One region of the Colwellia sp. MB02u-14 genome, then DNA from elsewhere that is predicted to be linked to it. Evidence: predicted binding sites of a transcription regulator. Region 1 holds the regulator's gene; each other region holds the start of a gene.

What was found. The regulator sigma-54, encoded in region 1, starts transcription at its own class of promoters, with help from an activator protein. The targets are predictions, from matches to a motif close to GTTGGCACGNNNNTNGNNT.
Positions count from the first base shown of each region.
Region 2: the regulator sigma-54 is predicted to act here: its motif matches at 2,857-2,875, upstream of H4J52_RS17160 (LiaF domain-containing protein).
Region 3: the regulator sigma-54 is predicted to act here: its motif matches at 2,514-2,532, upstream of H4J52_RS03365 (kinase).
Region 4: the regulator sigma-54 is predicted to act here: its motif matches at 1,735-1,753, upstream of H4J52_RS10815 (PAS domain-containing sensor histidine kinase).

Region 1 covers NZ_JACGUX010000079.1:440,811-445,419, reverse strand. The annotation lists gene rapZ (RNase adapter RapZ) at 1-170, opposite strand, end outside; gene ptsN (PTS IIA-like nitrogen regulatory protein PtsN) at 201-656, opposite strand; gene hpf (ribosome hibernation promoting factor) at 702-989, opposite strand; gene H4J52_RS12355 (RNA polymerase factor sigma-54) at 1,013-2,521, opposite strand; gene lptB (LPS export ABC transporter ATP-binding protein) at 2,595-3,326, opposite strand; gene lptA (lipopolysaccharide transport periplasmic protein LptA) at 3,323-3,865, opposite strand; gene lptC (LPS export ABC transporter periplasmic protein LptC) at 3,846-4,412, opposite strand; gene kdsC (3-deoxy-manno-octulosonate-8-phosphatase KdsC) at 4,414-4,609, opposite strand, start outside.
Region 2 covers NZ_JACGUX010000087.1:170,568-175,176, forward strand. The annotation lists gene H4J52_RS17150 (DUF748 domain-containing protein) at 1-1,774, shown strand, start outside; gene H4J52_RS17155 (hypothetical protein) at 1,812-2,084, opposite strand; gene H4J52_RS17160 (LiaF domain-containing protein) at 2,175-2,816, opposite strand; gene H4J52_RS17165 (hypothetical protein) at 3,006-3,422, opposite strand; gene H4J52_RS17170 (hypothetical protein) at 3,554-3,793, opposite strand; gene H4J52_RS17175 (DUF2956 domain-containing protein) at 3,947-4,273, shown strand; gene H4J52_RS17180 (GNAT family N-acetyltransferase) at 4,513-4,609, shown strand, end outside.
Region 3 covers NZ_JACGUX010000047.1:47,595-52,203, forward strand. The annotation lists gene H4J52_RS03355 (glycosyl transferase) at 1-734, opposite strand, end outside; gene H4J52_RS03360 (mannosyl-3-phosphoglycerate phosphatase) at 749-1,600, opposite strand; gene H4J52_RS03365 (kinase) at 1,597-2,478, opposite strand; gene H4J52_RS03370 (hypothetical protein) at 2,837-3,364, opposite strand; gene H4J52_RS03375 (CIA30 family protein) at 3,515-4,102, shown strand; gene H4J52_RS03380 (TIGR02450 family Trp-rich protein) at 4,121-4,336, shown strand; gene H4J52_RS03385 (LysR family transcriptional regulator) at 4,405-4,609, opposite strand, start outside.
Region 4 covers NZ_JACGUX010000079.1:104,902-109,510, reverse strand. The annotation lists gene H4J52_RS10820 (sigma-54 dependent transcriptional regulator) at 109-1,581, shown strand; gene H4J52_RS10815 (PAS domain-containing sensor histidine kinase) at 1,788-2,975, shown strand; gene H4J52_RS10810 (sigma-54 dependent transcriptional regulator) at 2,962-4,302, shown strand; gene fliE (flagellar hook-basal body complex protein FliE) at 4,503-4,609, shown strand, end outside.

The sequences.
Region 1 (4,609 bases):
ACATCTAAACTAACGGCTACTTTATCATAGTCATTGATGACGGTATGGGCTAACGCAGGCAACAAGTTAACAGGAATATTATCTACGCAGTAGTAGCCTAAATCTTCGAGCACACGCAATGCAACACTTTTACCTGACCCTGAACGACCACTGACTATCATGAGTTTCATTTGAATTTTCCTGACTTTTTATTGTATTTATTAACGTGCAGCTTGCTTTATTAAATTAAAAAGCTCTTGCGAATTTTGACACTTTCTTACTTGTTTTGCGATTTGTTTGGTACTAAATACTTGTGCAATACTTTGTAGCGTTTCTAAATGTTGTTGGCAGTTCTCTTCGGGCACAAACAGCGCAATAATAATATCTACCCCGCGATTATCTATAGAGTCAAATTCCACCGCTTGTTCACTGGTCAGTAAAACGGCAATGACTTGTGAGGTATTTGACAAACGCCCATGAGGGATAGCTATACCGTTACCGATGCCGGTAGAACCCACTTTTTCACGCGCCATTAAACTTTCAAATAGCTGATGTGTATCAAGGTTCTCAATTTTTTTTGCCGCAGTGGCGCTAATTATTTCAAGGAGTTTTTTTTTGCTAGTCCCCTTAACGGCACAGAGTGTGCAGTCAAGGGTTAGGATATCTTGCAACTTCATTACACTACTTACATTCTTTGATTAGAGAAAAGATAAAAAACAGCATTAATGCTGATTCGTTTTGCCTTTGTACTTTAATATTTGCCGATCAAGTTTATCAACAAGACTGTCAATAGAGGCGTACATATCTGGATTTTCAGCTTTAGCATGTAAATCAGTGCCACTAAGATGAATCGTCGCTTCTGCAATTTGGTTTGATTTCTCAACGGTGAGAACAACATGAACATTATTGATATGGTCAAAATGTCGGGTCAACTTTGCCATTTTTATATTGACATTTTCTCGTAAAGCTTCGGTAATTTCAACATGGTGACCAGAAAGATTAATTTGCATAAGCTTAATTCCTCATCTTTTCGTTAAAGTAAACTTTTTCGTTGGTTAGAAGGGGGAATAGAAAGTGACTCGCGATATTTTGCAATAGTACGCCGAGCAACATTTATTCCTTGAGTGGCTAATAAGTCAGCCATTTTACTATCACTTAATGGCTTTGCGGGTATTTCAGCCGCGACAAATTTTTTGATTAATGCACGAATAGCGGTTGATGAACATTCGCCACCACTTTCTGTCCCTACATGACTTGAAAAGAAAAATTTCAGTTCAAAAATTCCTCGTGGCGTATGCATATACTTTTGTGTTGTTACCCGAGAAATGGTTGATTCATGCATATCGACAGCTTCGGCAATATCATTTAGAACCATAGGACGCATGGCTTCATTACCATGTTCGAAAAAACCAATTTGTCGTTGAACAATACAGTTTGACACTTTCAATAAGGTATCGTTACGACTTTCTAAACTTTTAATAAACCATTTAGCTTCTTGTAAATTTGAGCGAATAAACTGTGTGTCTGCCGTTGACTTCATCGAACGAGACATCGAAGCATATTGCTGATTGACAGACAGCTTTGGTGCTGTATCAGGATTTAGTTCAACAACCCAACGCCCATTTTTCTTTTCAACAGAAACATCAGGAATAACGTATTGATCATCACTTTTGATAACACTGTCGCCAGGTCTAGGATCAAGTGATTGAATCAGGCGGACGACTTCGCGAAGTTGCTCTTCTTTTAGTCGAGTTTTACGCATTAACGTACGATAATCTCGGCTACCCAGCAGATTAATATGGTCACGTAACACCAACTTACTTTCTGCTAACCACGGCGTTGCGGGGTCAAATTGGTTAAGTTGAATAATTAAACATTCTGAAATAGAACGTGCAGCAACGCCAACAGGGTCAAAGAGGTTAATACGTTTTAGTACCACCTCTATTTCATCAAGTTCAACACCTTCAATGGCAACACTGTCTAGAATGTCTTCACTGGAAACGGTCAAATAGCCAGCATCGTCAACGGCATCTATGATTGCGGTAGCTATAGCACGGTCGGTTTCGGTGAAAGGGCTTAATTCCATTTGCCAGCGTAAGTGGTCTTGAATAGAATCTTGAGTTTCGCCTTGGTAAGTATAATCTTCTGAAGCGGGTCCCGAATTAGAACTCGCTGCACCTGCGGTGTAGTTGTCATCCCAGGTCGTATCCATGTTTAATTCTTCAGGGATATCATTTTTATCCATTGCTTCAGTGGTGGTGATCTCATCGATGGTGGGTGTAGAGTCTTCGCTGCCATCAGAAACGGCTTTCTCTTTAATATCACCTGCACCAGCTGTGTGAGCTTCTTCAAGATTGTCAGTACTTTTATCTTCAGCATTGTTTGACGATTCATCCATTTCTAGTAATGGATTATTTTCTAAGGCCTCTTGAATTTCTTGCTGAAGCTCTAACGTTGACAATTGCAGCAATTTGATTGCTTGCTGCAATTGAGGCGTCATGGTTAATTGTTGTCCTATGCGGAGTTGTAGAGTAGGGCGCATTTAGGTCATTAACTTCCTATTATTTTTAATTGAATATTGTCGATATACGAAAATATTATTAACTTATTAGCTACTATAGCGTGAATTGTTCACCAAGGTATACATCTCTTACATGTTGATTTGCAAGAATTTGATCTGCATTACCTTCTGCAATAAGTTCACCATGACTAACAATATAAGCATGTTCACACACATCAAGGGTTTCTCTTACATTATGGTCGGTGATCAAAACACCAATACCACGTTCTTTTAAGTGTAGAATAATTTTTTTGATATCACCTACTGAAATTGGGTCAACACCCGCAAAAGGTTCATCTAATAAAATAAATTTGGGCTCTGCGGCTAAAGCTCGAGCAATCTCTACTCGGCGACGTTCACCACCTGATAAGCTCATGCCTAAATTATCTTTAATATGACCTATGTTAAATTCTTCAACTAAATGTTCTAGCTTTTCTTCACGTTCTGCATTAGATAATTCTTTTCGTGTTTGCAAAATGGCCATAATATTATCGTAAACACTCAGTTTTCGAAAGATAGAGGCTTCTTGTGGCAAGTACCCTATCCCTTTTCTTGCGCGTTCATGCATAGGTGCTAACGTGAGGTTTTCATCATTGAGAATAATATCGCCACTATCACTTTCAACCAAACCAACAATCATATAGAAAGAGGTGGTTTTTCCTGCGCCATTAGGGCCGAGTAAACCCACTATTTGTCCTGCTGAGACTTGCATACTGACATTCTTAACAACTTTTCTGCCTTTATAAGCCTTAGCAAGACCTTTCGCCATTAGCGTGCTCGTACTCATAAGTTACCTTTTTCCAGAGTATTAGTGTCATTTTTTTTCGCTTGTACTTTTTCTTTAGGCTGAAAAATTGTCTTCGTTCGTTCATTAGTTTTACTCTCAGCATTTACATACTGAGTATCAATATTGTAAGTGATTTTACTACCACTGACTTCACTGTCTTCTTGTTGTAATAATGCATTTCCTGAAATGATCACTAAATTGTTTCCAGGCTCGTATCGTATTTCATCTGCTTGCAAATTAAGCAGAGTACCATCGGTTAACGTTTGTTCAAATGTTGCTGGTTTCCCTTTCGCAATATAGGTTTTTTCTTCGCTACCTGATTGCGTTAGCACTTGAACCAAGTCGGCACGAATAATTAATGAACCTTGGGTGATAACTACGTTGTCGATATAGCTGAAAATTTTATTTTTAAGATCTGCTGCTTGTCTTGATGCATCAATTTCAATTTTTTGTGATATATCAAATTTTTCAGCGAAAGCTGATGAAAGCAAGGCGCCTGATAATATTAAGCACAGTAGGCTATTTTTTAACAATTTCATAAATGGATTTCACATGTTTAGTTAGTGTCATTTGGTTGGTGTTTAAGTCGACAATTAAACCCTTACCATCGATGGTAAATCCTTTACCAATAATTTTAATTTCTTGTTCTGAACTTATGATGTTAGTTTTTAAATCAAGTTCAAAGTATTTTCCTTGAACTTCTTGTAATAAGCTATTTTGATCGGTTGCTACCAAGCGCACATGCTTTTCTAACTTCACTCGGTTGTTGTTATATAATATGCCTTCATTGGCAGATACCTTCCATGTGGGCGCATTATTTTTTGGATGAAGGGTGTATTGAGGAAACTCAAAATTGGTAATGTTTAACTCAGGATAATGTTCCATACGCTGTGCATCAACAACATAAGCTAAACTTCCTTCATTCTTGTAGACATTACTGTGTAAATTTTCAGCAATAAAGTCAGGCGTGAGTGTTTTGTCAATCGCTTGTAACTGTGGTATTGAGGCATTTCTCCATTCAATAATCCCATAAATAGCGCCCGCCAAAATAAAAAATACTAACGTTAAACTATACAGTCGATTCATATCATATACTCGCGCCACTAGCATTTTCTAAAGTATTTTGGCTAAGCATGATTAAGTCGCAAATTTCTCTAACAGCGCCAAAACCGCCACGATTAAAGGTTGTGTAATTCGCTATTGATAAAATGCTTGGATGAGCATCTTGTACGGAAATACCAAAGCCGACATAGTCGATACACTCATAATCAGGCATATCATCA
Region 2 (4,609 bases), on a different contig from region 1:
ACTAGCTGAAAAAAAAGGTGAAATAAATTCAGAATTAACTATATCTGAATTGGCGCTGTCGCCATTTCAACCTTTTATAGCTGGTAATAGCACAGGGCAAGGCCCTTTAATAATGCAGGGCTCTGTCAGTATTAAGAGTAAACAGTTAGTTTCAATCACCGAGACTGCTACGCATATTAACCTTGAAAAATTTGAGCTGACATCAGCAGGCTTTAAGGCAGCACAAAGAAATAAAACAGTTGCACTTAATATCGACCCTTTATCTTTGCAAAACTTATCTATCGAACTCGTCAGTGACCAAGCCCCGAAGATATCAGGAACCGCTAAATTAAACGTCAATAATTTAATGGCGTACGATGAGATAGAGTCACAAGTTTTGGCCAAAATATCAGCGATAAAGCTTGATGACATTGCCATAACAACATTGGAGTCGCTAATAACAGCTAATATCGCCAACCTTGTTATTGAGCAAAGCCTATTTGCTGAAAACACCACCGATGAGCTACCACCTTTAGCCCAGTTCAAAAATTTAAATATTAATAATATTACGGTATCGCAGCAGGGTTTATCTATCGACACTATTAGCCTTTTAGGCTTAGCAATTGATACCAACCTTGATAAAGAAAAAAATATTACCGGATTGCCCGTTTCGCCAAAAGGTGAGCAACCTACTGAAGCGGCGATAGAAAAAGATGTCAATCAGCCAAATACTGCTGACGTAGCGACAAAGAGTACTGAATCACCCTTCTTATTGTCACTTAATAGCTTTTCATTGGGTGACAGCGCACAAATTCATTTTATTGACCGTAGTACCAGCCCTCATTATGAAAGAGAATTTAGTATCACAACCCTTAACGCTGGCCCTTTTGATAATCAAAAACCAAAGCAAGAGAGCCAATTTTCGTTAAAGGGAAGCAGTGATAAGTATGCTAATTTTGATTTGTCAGCCATTGCTAAGCCTTTTAGTCATGAAGACTTTTATCAATTAAAAGGTTTCTTCAAAGAAGTGAGCCTACCGTCATTATCAACCTATATCTCAGGCGCACTTAAACATGAACTTAAGAGCGGCCAGCTTGATGTAGAACTTGATATTACCGTTAATAATGCCAATATTGACGGTAATACCGTATTACTTTTAAGAGGCGTTGAACTTGGCGCAGCCAACGATCATGAAACGGGCACCATAAAAAGCCAGACATCAGTGCCGTTTAATATAGCATTAGGCATGTTAAAAGACGGCGATGGGAATGTAGAGCTAGATATTCCATTAACAGGCAGCACCAATGATCCATCGTTTGGCATGAGTGGTTTTATCAGCTTAATGGTTAAGCAAGCAACAATGTCAGCAGCTAAAGAGTATTTGATGGCAACATTTGTTCCCTATGCCAATGTTGTCAATATTGCTATATCAGCAGGTGGTTACTTACTCAAAGTGCGCTTTAATGACCTTGAATTCCCTGTAAAAGATACTCAATTAACAGATCAACATAGTAAGTTTCTCACTCAGTTTTCTTCGTTAATGAAAGACAAACTTGAGACACAGTTAACGTTATGTGCAATTGCAACACCAGCGGATATTAACAAACCCTTAGGTGCTGCAATTACCAACAAAGATGAAATAAAGCAACTCGCTAAATTGTCTGAGCAACGTCTCAATGCTTTTAAAGATTACATGGTTAAAGAACAAGACATTGCCTCTGCAAGACTGTTACTTTGCTACCCTAAAATAGATTCATCTATCGGTGCGAAGCCAAGGATTACCTTTACTGATTAGGCTTTATCAGTTTCATTTAACAAAAAACGCGAGCATATTACGTGCTCGCGTTTTTTTTATCTATTTTTTGTGCTTTATATTTACAAGTTTGATCATTCTCTCGTTTAACCCATAAAAAGGTTAGATACATTTTTGTAGGTAATGAAAAAATCAACCCAAAAGCCATACAGGCAGCGCAGATAATAATACCTTTTACGCCCATTTTTTCAGGCAGATCCGCATAAGATAAAAGATAATAGCCAAGTAAGAAAAGAAAAAGGCCAAAAAACATCATCACTTTTAGTAATTTAATCGTTTGCTTATCAGTCACTTTATCCCCTCTACTTTGTTAAGACTAAAAATAACATAAGGGATTTATAAAAGGTTTGCCGAAGTCAATAAAGTGTATAAATAATAAAAGCTAATTAAATATATCTTTTAAACCATCAGCAAAAGCGATAAAACGTTCTTTCAGTGTACGTTTAAGGGTGATATCTAAAGCTCCGAATAACACGACTCCTTCAACGTAAATGGTGGGGGCATCAATATAATCAGTAGATGGCGCTTTATTGTCGACACCACCAAAAACACAAAAAGCTTTTGAAACGACTTTCACATTTTCAGGCACATATATATCAATGCCACCAAACAAACAAAAGACTTTTACCGTAACTTCTCTTTGCGTAAATATGGCTTCACTAAAATCGATATCACAACCACCAAAAATATTTATTGACTTAATTTCTTTAGCGACACGCCATTCGCCACTGCGGCCACTTCCACTAAAAATATTAACAAGTAAATCACTTTCATCAGTTGGAGTAGAAGCATAATTAAAGCGAAAGTCTTCCTTTTTCTTCTCTATATATTCTTGATCGACGGTTAAGTCTAAATCTGCAACAAGTGAAACAAGCTCTTCATTTGATTCAAAAGCCATTGCTTGGTCTAATCGTCTTTCAAAAGCTTCATGTGAAAGCTCACCGTGACTATAATTCATCACTAATTGGTCAACAACCTCTTCTCTTACTTTATCGATAGGTCGGTCTGCAATGTTAACGGCCATCTTATTATTCCTTTAAACAGTTAAAATACGATTGAAAATAAAGCAATAAACAGACCATCAATAATAATAATAAATTACAATAACTTACATATATAGGGTAATAAAAAAACATAAAAGACATTATGATTTAGTACTTTTAACCATTATCCATGTAATTTAACCAACCCATCAAGCAAAAAATAAGGCTTGTTATTTACAATTACCATAAAATTGTGGCGCTAATTCATCATAGGCTTTATCAAGTCGATTAATCAAATCTGTTGAGGTATTAAATCTACTCGCTAAATAAAAATTACGCGTTAAATAATTGATAGAAAAAACAGGTTCTATTTTGTCAGCATAAGGTGAGTTTGTTGCTATGAGTGATGTAAAGTATGTTGAAGAGAGAACAATCAGTTCAACACGGTCAAAGGCTAACATTTGAATAAAATTATCGTTATTATAAGAAATAGACAGATTCTTTTCTGGTTCAAAACCTAGCCTTAATAAATACTCCGCTGATGCTTGCCCTTTTTGTGCATCAATAAGGTGATTTTTTGCTTCGGCTACTGAATTCAGTTGAATGTCAGGTCTGCTTTTTGACCGATAAAATGAAAATTCTATCAAACATAATGGTGCTACCCACCGAAATAAAGACTCTCTTTCTTGTGTCCTTAACAACGAAAATATAAAGAGATTAGGTTGCGTTAACGCTAATTGATAACCTCGTGCCCACGGAAATATCTTTACCTGATAATTTATAGACAGCGATGAAAGAGTAATTTTACTTTATCAACAGACAGTCCCCCAAGCTCACCGATTTCATTAATCACTTGGTAAGGCGGATAAATTTCAGATACCACCTGAATGACAGGTCGTTCTTTTTCTGAAGTTTTCGCTTCATTTTCATTATATGCATAACTATCCATACTAATAAAAATAAGTAAAATAAGTAAAATAAGTAAAATAAGTAAATTATTTTTAAATAATAAGGTCATAAAACAAGGCAATATTCAGTCAAAGTTTAACAACTACCTAGGTTGACATACGCATGATTTATCACTTTAAAAAGTTAAGATAAGCCTTGATCAACCGGTGAGGTTCTTATAAATTCATCCTTATGATATGAATATTAGACGATAATAAAATAAATGATGCATAAACAATCGCAAGAACGTCAAGTAGAAGCACAAAAAGTTGCCAAAAGTATACAAAAACCCAAGCAAACCAAAGAACAAACCAAGCTTATTGCTCAAGGCATTGAAAAAGGTATTGCCGAATATAAAAAGCAACAGGGGAAGAAATCACGAGAGCGAGATAAAGCTAAAAAATCACTATTAAGAGAAAAGAACAACCAAGAAAAACTCGCCACAAATAATATCGATGAAAGACCACAAACAAGAAAATCACTCAACTTACCTTGGTCGCTTTTAACATTAAGTTGGGTCAGCTTTATCCTTTATATTAACCTCTCATAAAAGCGAATAAAAAGTAATGATGCTAGCAAATGACTTTATAATGTAGCTCGATTTTTTTATCTTTACTTAAATATCGCACTAAATTAATACCCCCTAAATAGATAATCAAGGGTTAAGACTAAGGTATAAGTCGATTTACAAGCACGTTACGTTATACTCAGTTGCCTTGATTATAATCAATAAAGTATTTCTCAGTTACGGCATACTTTATTTATCATCATTAATAAGAGCGACTTACTATGTCATTATTCGACCAAGACAAGAAAAAAGTAAAATGGGATCAGTTTCTAAAGTCCGGTAATCGAATTTTTATTGGCTCTAATGCCGCTGTTCCCA
Region 3 (4,609 bases), on a different contig from region 1:
CCCCAATCACTGGGAATACGAATATCGTTTAATACATCTCGACGGAAAGAAAACTCACCTGCTAAAGGATATAAAAAACTGTCCATGTATTCTAAATAGTCGCAATGACCGACTGTTTTTTTCAACGCTTTAATCAGTGGTGTTACTAATAGACGGGAGACACGGCCATTTATTTTCCCGCCCGCCACGCGCGCATAAAAACCTTTGGCAAACTCATAGTTAAACATTGGATTCGCCACTGGATATAGAAGCCTATCGAGTAATTCTCGTTCATAGGTCAAAATATCACAGTCGTGTAACGCAATAGATTCAGCTTTACCCGAAGCCAAAATATAGCCCATGCAATACCAAACATTTCGCCCTTTGCCTAACTCTTTTGGGGCTAGGCCAAGGGCTTGTAGTTTTTCATCTATCGCTTGTAATCTAGGCCCATCATTCCAAAGCACTCTATGGTGCTGTGGCAGTTGTCCAAAAAAAGTTAAGGCATGTTTGTATTGCTTGAGGTTGGCTCGGTCGAGGCCAATAACTATCTCAGACAAATACTCGACATCTTTAATTTTATTAATAATATCGGGTAAGGCTTCACCTTCTAATTCAGAAAACAATGAAGGTAAAATAAGCCCTAAAGGGCGTTTTTTAGAAAAGTCTAATAATTCAGCAGCCATATCTGCTGGTTCACGCTGTGCTAAATTATGTAACGTTGTTACGGTACCGTTTTGATAAAAATCAGCCATGGTTTACCTCTTCATTAATTGTATGTATTAGTTGAATGGGATAGTTGCTTTACTAAAAGCACTTGTATCGCTTCAGCCCAGCCTTGTGGACCATATAATTGAGTACGAGTCGTTTTAAATTGACGGTATAACTTGGGGAAATTATGAACGGGTGAACGAATTTGTACCGCGATATCTGCGGCTTCTAACATCGGGCTATCATTTTCTCCATCACCTAAAGCAATGGTCATAATTGCAGGATTATTAGCATTTTCTCGATATTGTTCAGTGAGCCAGATCAGGGCTTGGCCTTTATCACAGTAACCTCCAATATGAATAAATCTTCCGCCTTGAACAACATTCGCGCCTAAATTAAGCAGGTGATCTATAAACTTATTTTTGGTGGCTTCATCACCTAACCATTGAATAGGTTCACCATATTGCCTTTGCTTAGCACGTTGGGCTTCGGCTAAGGTTAACCCCGTTTCTTGGGATAATGTTTCCAATGACATCATCGAAAAACTTCGATAATACTTTTTAAATTCATCGGTTTGTTCAGACAACAACGTTAGCCAATGCTGTCTTGGTAAACAAAATGATTTTACCCAATAGTTATCAATAATTACGGTGTCTGAGGGCTGTTTCGCAAAGGTATTGAGTGGTATATAAATCGCAGCGCCATTTTCTACAATAAAGGGGTTATTTAGCTTAAGTTTGCTGTTAATGCTCGCTAATTCTGCCAATGTTTTACTGGTATTTAAAATAACGGGAATACTCGCTCGCTTCAATTGTTCAAGCGTTTGGATCGCTGCTGTCGATTGATAAGTGAAGTGATCCAGTAATGTGCCATCTAGATCACTAAAAATCAGTATTTCAAATGGGCTCATTGCTCATCCTTCACTGGTTTTTCAGTGATCTGACGAGCATAATTCAAGTAAAAAATTGCGTCAGCAGACTGTGATATGCTCGTACAGCTTTGCACACTTAACCTTTGAAAATATTGGGTGAAATTAAGTATTTCTTCTGGAGTCATCACTTTTGAATTTACTAAACCAATATTTCTGACTTGTAATTTTTGCTCTTGTTCTAATCGCCATTTATAAACACAGTCAAATGATGGCGCTTGCAGTGCTAACCAAAAGTCCATTTTTTTATATAAAGGGGCATAAGCTTTTTTGAGTTGTTCATTGACATAATTTCGCCATTGGCCATTTGCGTCATGTTGTAATTCAAGTTCATTAATAGGTGACTTTAATTGTGCTTGAGTTTGCGGTGTTACGCCCCAACACCAGCCTTCTAATAAAATGATATCAACGTTTTTTTCAATGACTGTCCATTGTTCTTTCGGGAAGGGTTCATCGGTCGCTTTATTGAATTTAGGAATGAGAAAATCGGTTTTTTGGGTATTTAATTGGTCAAGTACTTGTTCAAGCGCTACCACATCATGAGTCCCCGGAACGCCTCTCGTTGCCAATAGTGGATGCACATCATGAGCAAGCTTGTTGCGCTTATCACCGGTTAAATAAAAATCATCTAAAGACATGACAACAACATTCAGTTGGTACTTAGCAATTAAATACTCAGCAATAAAGTCGGTTAATGTCGACTTTCCACTACCTTGACAGCCATTAATGCCAACAAAGTATGGTGTGTTATTCTTTTTAAATTGTCGATATATCCGATCAGCAAGTGGTCGGTAATACTGCTTTACGGTGTGCCCAAATTCTTTAGGTAGTTTGTGGTGTGCAATAAAAGCTGAAAGCATAATTTTCACTGTAGATAAATACTCATATGTTTACAGTTCAAGTCTCATGCCACTTAAATTCAACTGAGCACTTGTTTGTTAGTCTTTTGTAAAATAATGATTATTTATTAAATAGGCAAAAATAAATATGCTTAAAGGATTTGATAAATGCACCAATCTAAGTAAACGCCCCATGATGGTGCGACAGCCAGTGAAAAATATCACTCGTTTACCATTCATTTTAAAACAATATTCTTTGAAATTTCTTGGGAGGTCATAGGGACGGGAGCATCTGTTATAGAGGGGAGAGAAAAGAAATTCGGTAAGAAATAATAGCTTTGAGAGATTATTTCTTACCATTACTACAAAGTGTCTATCACTATTTTGAAGGCGTTAATTGATTTCTAAGTTCATTAAGTGCTGCAACTGAGAAACCATCATCATAAAAATAAAGCACAATTCCATCTTTGTCTAACAATAGAACTCTAGCATTATTAGGGGCCTCATTACCCGTAAAAGCTTGTACTTTATCACCATCTTCGTAAACAGTGATCACTCCTTTCCAAAGGGGTTTTGGGATACCCGCACGCATACCGTTATCAATAAATGTACTGAACATCCTTGGGAATAATCCCTGAATGGTAGGAAGTTCATAAACATCAACGTTAGTCCCTGTCATATCTAAACCAATTAGCCATCGGTCGATATCAAACTGTGAATTTTGTTTGTACCCAACGAGTAGCAAGGTAAAGTCTTTGTTAAAGTCTTCAGGGATCTTTACCGTATTTTCTTCTAATGTTTGTCCGGTAACCGAAGGGAAAGACATCCCTGTTACTGATTGATTTGTATATTTTGTGCTACAACCTGATGCTAGGCTGATGAACAATATAAATAAAAAAATGCGCATGTATTTATTGACTCATTGATTATTAATTTAATTAGGGCTTTATACGTTAGAAGTTAAACTTTAGCTCATTCTTTATCTTTTGATCTTAAAAAGTTAACTCTACGTATCAATATGAATATTTAACTACAGATACTTAAATGAGATTTACTGATGAGATTGGTATTAAGTTTATTAATGCTTTTTAGTGTCTATGCAAATAGTAACAACGGTAATGGATACGTTATTGAAAGCGATAGTTTGGATGAAAAGGCTTATATGATTGATTTTTCAAAGCAAGAAAAAGGACTCTGGCGAGTAACCGATGACAATGTTATGGGAGGCTTATCAAATGGAAATATGACTTTTGAAAAAGACCATGGCATTTTTAATGGCAATATCTCACTTGATAATAATGGAGGGTTTAGCTCTGTTTTCCGTGCTGTTGAAAATCTTCCTGAAGGTGCTAGAAATCTCGTTATTGATGTAAAAGGTGATGGTCAGACTTATCAATTGAGACTAGTTATTTATATTAATGGTTACCGTTTAGCTTACAAACATGATTTTAAAACCATAGTTAATAAGCGTGAAAAAATTACGCTCTCAATTGCTGATTTTAAGGCAAGTTTTCGAGGAAGAATGATACAAAGTGCGCCGATACTTAATTCTGTAGCAATTAGAGAAGTAGGGTTTTTAATGACTAAAAAGACTGCAGGTCAATTTTCATTATCGGTATTTAAACTCTCTTTTTTAAAAGAATAAATAATGACTAAGGTAAAGATGAATAAAGTTAACCCTAAAGCACTTATTAACAGCAAATGGACTAAAGTTGATATTGTTAACAAAGAAAAGCATTTTGTTATCACTAAGGTTGAGTTTGATGAAGACCAAATAGTGACCCACTGTATTATAGAAGCAGTGATGACCCACAATGAATACACCATAGATTGGCGTGATTTAAAAATAAGTGATAAATGGTTAGTAGGCTGGAAATAAATGATGAATCAAGCCTTTTTTAGTTTCTAATATCAACTACTTGATTGAGGTGATTTTGATTATAGGTATTACGCAATAAACTCATGAATAGATTTTTTGATGTATCTTCGCCTTTTAGTTTCAAAAGAATGCCTATTTTGACAAAGGTAAAGTGTTTCATTAACCGGTACTTTTAAATAGTGTATGTTAATTTTATTTTGATCAGGGAAAGCATTTACAGCATGAAGCGGTAGTACAGTGAAGCCTAACCCACGGCTAACAGGCTCTAAAATT
Region 4 (4,609 bases), 340 kb from region 1:
ATACTTTAGTCAAAGTAATGGCACAAGGTGTCAATTTTTTGTTGCTTATTTAGTATATCGCGCTAAAATCTGTTTATTAGTTAATAAAAATATTGGTTTATCAAGATTATGCAGGGTCAAAAACATGTGCTTGTCGTGGATAACGACATTGCCAGGCGCGATCAAATAGCCACCGTATTATCATTTGTAGGCGAACATTTTTATGTTTGCCCTGAAGAAGATATTAATCAGTATTTTAACGAATCTGATCATATTCTTACCGTTATTTTATGCGGTAAGGTCAGTGAGCTGCTTGTTGAATTTGTTAACAAGCATCCCGCAACCCCCTTTATTTTACATGATGTGCTTGATGCTAGTTTACTTAATAAAGCGGTAAATGTACTAGGCAGTTTGGCTGTACCATTGAATTATGCTCAACTTACTGAGCAAGTACATCACTGCCATCAATACCATAACCAATTACCTTCAAAAAGAAACCACAATGGTCCTAATCTGTTATTTCGATCTTTGGTCGGTACCAGCGAGCCTATGCTACAAGTTAGATTTTTAATTGAGCAAGTGGCAAGTACTCAAGCCAGTGTGTTGGTCTTAGGAGAATCCGGAACGGGTAAAGAAGTTGTTGCACGTAATATTCATAATTTGTCTGATCGTGCAAAAGGACCTTTTGTACCGGTTAATTGTGGGGCTATTCCTGGTGAATTACTCGAAAGTGAGTTATTTGGCCATGAAAAAGGGGCATTTACAGGGGCTATTTCTACGCGCAAAGGCCGTTTTGAAATGGCAGAAGGTGGTACCTTATTTCTTGATGAAATCGGAGATATGCCACAACCCATGCAAGTAAAGCTTCTGCGTGTGCTACAAGAGCGTACTTTTGAACGCGTAGGTGGTGCAAAAAGTATTAAAACTAACGTCCGTATCATTGCCGCGACGCACCAACACTTAGAAGAGATGATCACCGCAGGAACCTTTCGTGAAGATCTGTTTTATCGTCTGAATGTTTTTCCTATTGAAACACCGGCACTACGTGATAGAAAAGAAGATATTCCTTTGCTGATTAAAGAACTTATTGCTCGTTTTGAAGCAGAGCAAGGACAAAGTGTTCGTTTTACTGAGCAAGCGATTGAATCGTTAAAACTACATGCTTGGGCGGGTAATGTTCGTGAACTATCAAACTTGATTGAGCGTATGATTATTATGTTTGGTGAGCAGGTTGTCAATGTCAATGAATTACCTGCAAAATATCGTCATATTGATGTTGAAGAGTATCAACCGGCATATCCTGATGAGTTGCAAGAACGTGATGCGATAAATGAGCTATTTGCTGGTTTTGATTACGATGATGACGAAGAAGACATCACGAATTTTGATGATGAACTCAAAGGTGAATCTGTCGTTGATGTGCTACCCAATGAGGGTTTAAATTTAAAAGAGTACTTAGCAGATTTAGAAGTTTCGATGATAAACCAAGCGCTTGATAAAAATGATTGGGTGGTTGCTCGCTCTGCAGAATTACTTGGGATGCGCAGAACCACGTTAGTTGAAAAAATGCGAAAGTATAGTTTACAAAAGCATACCAGCTAATCGTTTTTTGTGCGCTTTTATCTTTACGTAGAATGACACTTAGCGACTACTTCGTTGAGTGTTTTTTGTTAGTAGACGGTAAAGCCAAATCTTTGACAACGTTTTTTGTACGTAAAATGACTTCTAACCTCATGTAAATTAATACAAAGCCTCTTTGGCATAGTTAATGCTTTATTCAGTTAGTATTTTAAAATTGAGTAAAGTATATGACCGTTGCAGTTTCACATTCATTAGCATCTTCAACCTTATCTTCATCCCTTAATTGTGTGGAAGATAGTTTATTTCATCAAGCTAAGTTTGCTTTTACTCAGCAGCCTTTTTCTGCAAGTGATACTTTAGAAAGTGAAGCATACCGTGGTGAGCTTTCCTTACTTCGTCAAAAATCAAAGCAACTTGAACAAATTATCGATGTTATGCCTACGGGGATGATAATGCTTGATGGTGATGGCATTGTGATTAAAACCAATAAAATTGCTAGCCTGTTGCTTGACGAACCTATTTTGGGTCAAGCGTGGTTTGATGTGATTAAACGCTCTTTTAAACCACGTGCAGACGATTGGCATGAAGTGTCATTAAAAGATGGTCGGCGAGTTAAGCTAGAAATTACCGCCTTGGGTGACCAACCAGGGCAGCTAATTATGATCACCGACCTCACGGAAACACGTTTATTACAAGACAAACTTAGCCATATGCAACGTTTATCTTCATTAGGTCACTTGGTTTCAAAACTTGCTCATCAAATTCGCACCCCACTTTCTGCCGCAATGTTATATGGCGCAAATTTAAAAAATAAAAAACTTTCTCCAGACGATCGCGGTAGTTTTCAAGAAAAATTAATGGCGCGTTTGCACGACTTAGAACAACAAGTAAACGACATGTTGCTCTTTTCCAAAAGTGGCAAGCAGAAAGTTGTTGAACCGCTCTCTATTAATAAATTGATTACATATTCAGTTAACAGTGTTGAAGCCTTAATTTTGCAGGCTAAAGCGAAAGTAAATATCAAACTTTGTGATGATGATTGCCAAATCTTGGGTAATAAGCGCGCTTTGAGCGGGGCAATTGAAAACTTAATTCATAATAGTTTGCAAGTGATCAAACAAGGAGCAGAAATTACACTTACGACTTTCTGCCAAAATGAATATGCCTACATTAGTGTACAAGACAATGGGCAAGGTATTGATAAAGAACTTGCCAGTAAAATTTTTGAACCTTTTTATACATCAAGAGCGCAAGGTACAGGTTTAGGTTTAGCGGTTGTTAAATCAGTTGCAAAGGCGCATCAAGGTGATGTGCGTTTAGTGAGTAAGCCAGGAGAGGGTGCACACTTTTGTATTCACTTGCCTATTTTAGAAACAAACCATGTTAATGGGGAGAACACTAATGGATCAGAGTAAAATATTAGTGGTTGAAGATGATGCGGGACTACGCGAAGCACTCATTGATACCTTGAAATTATCAGGTTATCAGTGTATTGAAGCTGATTCAGGTGAAGTGGCTTTACTTATTCTCAAAGAACAAAGTGTTGATCTTGTGGTGAGTGACGTACAAATGGGTGGGATGTCAGGTTTAACTTTACTTAACAGTATCAAGAGAAAATGGCCAAATTTACCCGTGCTCATTATGACAGCATACGGCACGATTCATGATGCAGTACAAGCGATGCGTGATGGCGCTTGTAATTATATGGCGAAACCTTTTGCTCCTGAAGTTTTGTTAAACATGGTTAATCAATATGTGCCATTAAACGTGACGAAACGTCATGAGCCCGTGGTGGCTGATGCACGCAGCATTGAATTATTAGTGTTGGCTAAAAAAGTGGCGACTACAGATGCTTCCGTTATGGTGCTTGGCCCAAGCGGTTCAGGTAAAGAAGTACTCGCGCAATATGTTCATTATAATTCAAACCGAAGTGACAAGCCTTTTGTTGCTATAAATTGTGCCGCAATTCCTGAGAATATGCTTGAAGCGACTTTATTTGGTTATGAAAAAGGGGCTTTTACTGGCGCCATTCAAGCATGCCCAGGTAAGTTTGAACAAGCGCAGGGTGGTACTATCTTATTAGATGAAATCACTGAAATGGATCTTGGCTTACAAGCAAAAATTTTACGGGTGTTGCAAGAGCGAGAAGTTGAACGTTTAGGGGGGCGTAAAACGATTAAGCTTGATGTTCGTATTATAGCAACCAGTAACCGTGATTTACATGCTGCGGTTAAAGACGGAATATTTCGTGAAGATTTATATTACCGTTTAAATGTTTTTCCATTAACGTGGTTACCATTGAAAAAACGTAGAGATGATATTGTACCTTTAGCTAAGCATTTAATTACCCAAGCATCGGTTGCTAATGGTCTTGTTATCCCAGAACTTACTGCTTCAGCTAGAAATAAACTGGCCAGTTATGATTGGCCGGGTAATGTCCGAGAATTAGACAATGTTATTCAAAGAGCTATTATTTTACACAGTGACCATCTTATTGATGCGGGTGATCTATTAATTGAAAATTTTGATAGTGAAATTGTTACTGAGATACCGTTAGAAAATAATAATGAAGATAAACTAGGCAATGAACTAAAACTACAAGAGCATCAAATTATTCTTGATACGCTGACCGCCTGTCAAGGTAGCCGAAAAGATGTTGCTGAACGATTAGGGATCAGCCCAAGAACACTGCGTTATAAAATAGCCAGAATGCGTGATTCAGGTATTCAAATACCCGCATAAAATAACGACAACGGTTAAAAATTCCCTTATAAACCCAACTTTTTTATTAAAATGTTGGGTTTACTGCTATCAGCCCCTTTAAATAACCACTTCTTCCATAATTATAATACTGGCACCATGCTTGCAATATCTGGTTATATCGTGAACTAAGCCGTTATTTTTAGGGTTAGTAGCAAAAAATTGACACAGGTGAGTAGACCATGAATATCGATACCAATTCTTTATATGCACAAATGCAAAGTATGTCGCTTGGAAACTCATCAGCACAAGGTGTCTCATTTGAAAAAATGGGTAATGACCTCGCAAT